DNA from 2 places in the Nocardiopsis mwathae genome. Region 1 is predicted to be linked to the other one. Evidence: predicted binding sites of a transcription regulator. Region 1 holds the regulator's gene; the other holds the start of a gene.
What was found. The regulator HrcA, encoded in region 1, represses chaperone genes, less so after heat shock. The targets are predictions, from matches to a motif close to TTGGCACTCTCNNNNNGAGAGTGCCAA.

Region 1 (2,197 bases):
CACGAGGTGGTCCACCAGCACGCCGAGCCGCCGCTGCGGCCCGGGTTCGAAATCGCGCACGATCTCGGGCAGGTGGTCGACGCCCTCCAGGTACTCCACCACGACGCCCTCGACGCGCAGGTCGTGGCCCCACACCCGCTCCACCAGCTCGGCGTCGTGCACACCCTCCACATAGATCCGGCTCTCCTTGGCGATCTGCGAGCGCGCCCCCCGGACCGCGATGGAGCCGGAGGCGCTGCGCAGCGGTCCCCGCGGCGCGGCGGTCGGGCGGACCAGCGTGGCCGGTTCACCGTCGATGAGGAACGCGGCGGGCGTGAGGTCGAACACGCGCCGGGCGCCGTGGCGGTCCTCCAGGGTGACGGTGGTCTTGTCCCAGTCGACGACGGCGCCGCAGAAGCGCCCGTCGGCCGACTCCGCGACCAGGTCCGGTTCGATGGTGACCTCCGGGACCCGCCCCTTCTCGGGGCGGCGCGGGCCGCCCGCCAGAACGTCGCCGCCGTAGCGGTCGGCGTAGCGCCGGTCGCCGGAGCCGGTCCCTCTGCCCTTGCCTGAGTCGCTGTGCACGGCCCTGGATTGTAGTGGCGGACCGGGACGACGGTGTGGTCAGGTCGCCGCCGAGGGGGAGCGGGGGTACGGCGCGCCCCGGGCCGCCGGGCCGCTCCCCCGGGCGACCTTGCGGCGGACATTAGAATTGGCAGTCAAGACCACGGAGTGCCAGGAGGTGAGCGCGTGCTCGACGACCGGAAACTCGCGGTTCTGCGTGCCATCGTCGAGGACTACGTGTCCACGAAGGAGCCCGTGGGATCGAAGGCCCTGGCGGAGCGGCACAGCCTCGGTGTCTCACCGGCGACCATCCGCAACGAAATGGTGGCTCTCGAAGAAGAGGGGTACATCACCCAGCCGCACACCAGCGCCGGCAGGATCCCCACGGACAAGGGCTACCGCCTGTTCGTCGACCGCCTGTCCACGGTCAAGCCCCTGTCCTCGGCGGAGCGCAGGGCGATCGAGACGTTCCTCGGCGGAGCGATCGACCTCGACGAGATCGTCGCCCGCACGGTGCGCCTGCTCGCCCAGCTCACCCGCCAGGTCGCGATCGTGCAGTACCCGTCGCTGACCCGCTCGGCCGTGCAGCACGTGGAACTCGTGCCGCTGGGCCCGAGGCGCGTGATGATGGTGCTGATCACCGACACCGGGCGGGTGGAGCAGCGGGTCATCGACCACCTCGACTGGGTCGACGACAGCAGCGTGGAGAGCCTGCGGACCCTGCTCAACCGGCTGCTGGTGGGCAAGGGGCTGAGCGACGTTCCCCCCGCGGTCGCCGACGTGCCCGCACTGGTGCCCCCGGACGACCGGCGGATGGCCGCCTCGGTGCTGTCGGTCCTTCTGGAGAGTCTCGTGGAGCGCAGCGAGGAGAAGATCGTCCTGGCGGGGACGGCGAATCTCGCGGCGATGGATTTCTCGGCTAGCCTTCGGGAGGTACTCGAAGCGCTCGAAGAGAACGTGGTCCTCATCCGCCTGCTCGGTGAGGCGGGGGACCCCTCCTCGCTCACCGTCCGCATCGGTGAGGAGAACTCCCACGAGGGCCTGAGATCGGCCTCGATCGTCTCCGCTGGTTACGGCATCGGTGATCACTCACTGGCCAAGCTCGGCGTGGTCGGTCCGACACGCATGGATTACCCCGGAACGATGGGAGCGGTACGCGCTGTGGCTCGGTACGTAGGCACGATTTTGGCGGGACAGTAAGTGGCGAACGACTATTACGAGATCCTCGGTGTGCGCCGGGACGCGTCCAAAGACGAGATCAAGAAGGCCTATCGTCGACTCGCCCGCGAGCTGCACCCGGACGTCAACCCCGACCCGGCCACCCAGGAGCGCTTCAAGGAAGTGACGCAGGCCTACGAGGTCCTCTCCGACGACAACAAGCGCCGCATGTTCGACATGGGCGCCGACCCCTTCGCACCCGGCGGCGGCGCCGGCGCCGGCGGTTTCGGGGCGACGGGCTTCCCGTTCGACGACATCATGAACGCCTTCTTCGGCGGCGGCCAGCCGGGCGGCGGTCGGGGACCGCGCGACCGGGTGCGCCGCGGCCGCAGCATCAAGGTGCGCGTGGAGCTGGACCTCGCCGAGGCGGCCTTCGGCGTCACCAAGGACGTCACCTTCCCCACCGCCGTCCTGTGCGACACCTGCCAGGGCGAGG
Region 2 (2,197 bases), 1.1 Mb from region 1:
GGAGGTGACGTAGGCGATGTGCGGGTCCAGAAGCGCACCGTCGAGCAGTACCGCCGCCTCGGCGACCAGGTGGGCGCGGACCACCGCGCCGTCCGGTTCGTACAGGTAGCGGCCGGCTTCGGCGACCGGCGGCGGCCCCAGCGCCGGGTCGGCGGCCAGTGTGGCCGGCTCGGCACCCTCGCGCAGCAGCGTGGCCCGGCGGCCGCCGTCGCCCAGCGCTCCGAACCACAGCGCGGCCTCCTTCACCTCGCCGCCCACCGAGATCCACTCCGCCTCGGCCCCCGCGGGCACGAGCTCGTGCGGGATCCCCGGCGCCGCCTTCACACACGCGGCGGGAGCCCCCTGGGCCAGTCCCATCACGGTGCTCCACGGCGGTGAGTAGGCGTCCGGGTCGAAGATGCGGCCGCGCTTGCCGCGGCGGGCCGGGTCGCAGAACACCGCGTCGTAGCCGCCCGGCTCGACCGCGCCGACGTCGCCCCGGCACACCCGAGCGCGGGAGGCCAGCCCGCGGGCCTCGACGTTGGCGCCGGCCACCGCCACCGTGAACGGGTCGGCGTCGACCCCCTCCACCCGCAGCCCGGCCTCGGCCAGGCTCAGCAGGTCGGCCCCGATCCCGCAGCACAGGTCGCCGACCAGGGCGTCCGGGGGGAGCGCGGCGGTGAACCGGCGGGCGCGGTAGGCGGAGACCACCAGGCGGGTCGACTGCTCCAGCCCGTCGGGGGTGAAGTACATGCGCTCGGCCAGCCCGCCGAACTTCTCCCGCGCGCGTCCGCGCAGGCGCGCCTGTGTGAGGGCCGCACCGACCAGGTCGGACAGCTCGACGCCGAGGCCCTCCGCGCCGTGGGGCGGGTTCCGCCGGAGTCGGGTGGCGACGCCGAGGGGATCGGCCTCCACCTCCGCCGGGTCCAGGGTGTCCACAAGGCGTCGTCCGGCAGGCGTGAGCAGCGCCTGAAACGCCGTGACCTGCCCGTTGCTCTGCACTCGGATCCGCCTGCCCTTCCCCCCGTGACCTGTTGTTTGACGAGCCCTGCGGGCGCGACTAATGTTCCATACTGGCACTCTCAAGGGTAGAGTGCTAATCGCGACGAGGCCGGTCTGGCACCCGCGACGGCAGGCCGCCGTGGTCGCCCCTTTTGTCAAGCATGACGTCTCGAACCATCTCATGAAGGGGGAGGTCACAACCGTGTCGACCGCCACCAAGACCGTGCTCAAGCCGCTTGAGGACCGCGTCGTCGTCAAGACGCTCGAAGCCGAGCAGACCACGGCGTCCGGCCTGGTCATCCCGGACACCGCCAAGGAGAAGCCGCAGGAGGGCGAGGTCCTGGCCGTGGGCCCGGGCCGCCTCGACGACAACGGCAAGCGCGTCGCCCTGGACGTCAAGGTCGGCGACGTCGTCCTGTACAGCAAGTACGGCGGCACCGAGGTCAAGTACGACAACGAGGAGTACCTCGTCCTCTCCGCCCGCGACCTGCTCGCGGTCGTCGAGAAGTAGATCTCGGCACACACCGGCGTCACCCATGTGACATCCCGCCCCGGCCGGCTCGCAGCCGGGCGGGGCGGTTCTCTTTATCTCCGACGTACCTGCACGGATAGAGGAAACTCACCATGCCGAAGATCCTGGAGTTCGAGGACGAGGCCCGCCGCGCCCTCGAACGGGGTGTCGACCGCCTCGCCGACGCCGTCAAAGTGACGCTGGGCCCGCGCGGCCGCAACGTCGTCATCGACAAGAAGTTCGGTGCGCCGACCATCACCAACGACGGTGTGACCGTCGCCCGTGAGATCGAGCTGGAGGAGCCCTACGAGAACCTGGGCGCCCAGCTGGTCAAGGAGGTCGCCACCAAGACCAACGACGCCGCGGGCGACGGCACCACCACCGCCACCGTGCTCGCCCAGGCACTGGTGCGCGAGGGCCTGCGCAGCGTCGCCGCCGGCGCCTCCCCGATGTCGCTGAAGAAGGGGATCGAGGCGGCCGCGGCCCGCGTCTCGGAGGTGCTGATCGAGCGCGCCCGCGAGGTCGGCGAGCGCGCCGACATCGCCTACGTCGCCACCAACTCCGCCCAGGACGCCCAGATCGGCGACCTGATCGCCGAGGCCTTCGACAAGGTCGGCAAGGACGGCGTCATCACCGTCGAGGAGTCCCCGGCCTTCGGCCTGGACCTCGACTTCACCGAGGGCATGCAGTTCGACAAGGGCTACA

Region 2: a site for HrcA is predicted at 1,053-1,079, ahead of groES (co-chaperone GroES). Genes of this name have one in related genera too.

The regions. Positions count from the first base shown of each region.
Region 1 is NZ_JACHDS010000001.1:1,164,313-1,166,509, forward strand. It holds gene HNR23_RS04635 (DUF3097 domain-containing protein) at 1-486, opposite strand, end outside; gene hrcA (heat-inducible transcriptional repressor HrcA) at 730-1,743, shown strand; gene dnaJ (molecular chaperone DnaJ) at 1,744-2,197, shown strand, end outside.
Region 2 is NZ_JACHDS010000001.1:34,044-36,240, forward strand. It holds gene HNR23_RS00170 (THUMP-like domain-containing protein) at 1-981, opposite strand, end outside; gene groES (co-chaperone GroES) at 1,184-1,492, shown strand; gene groL (chaperonin GroEL) at 1,606-2,197, shown strand, end outside.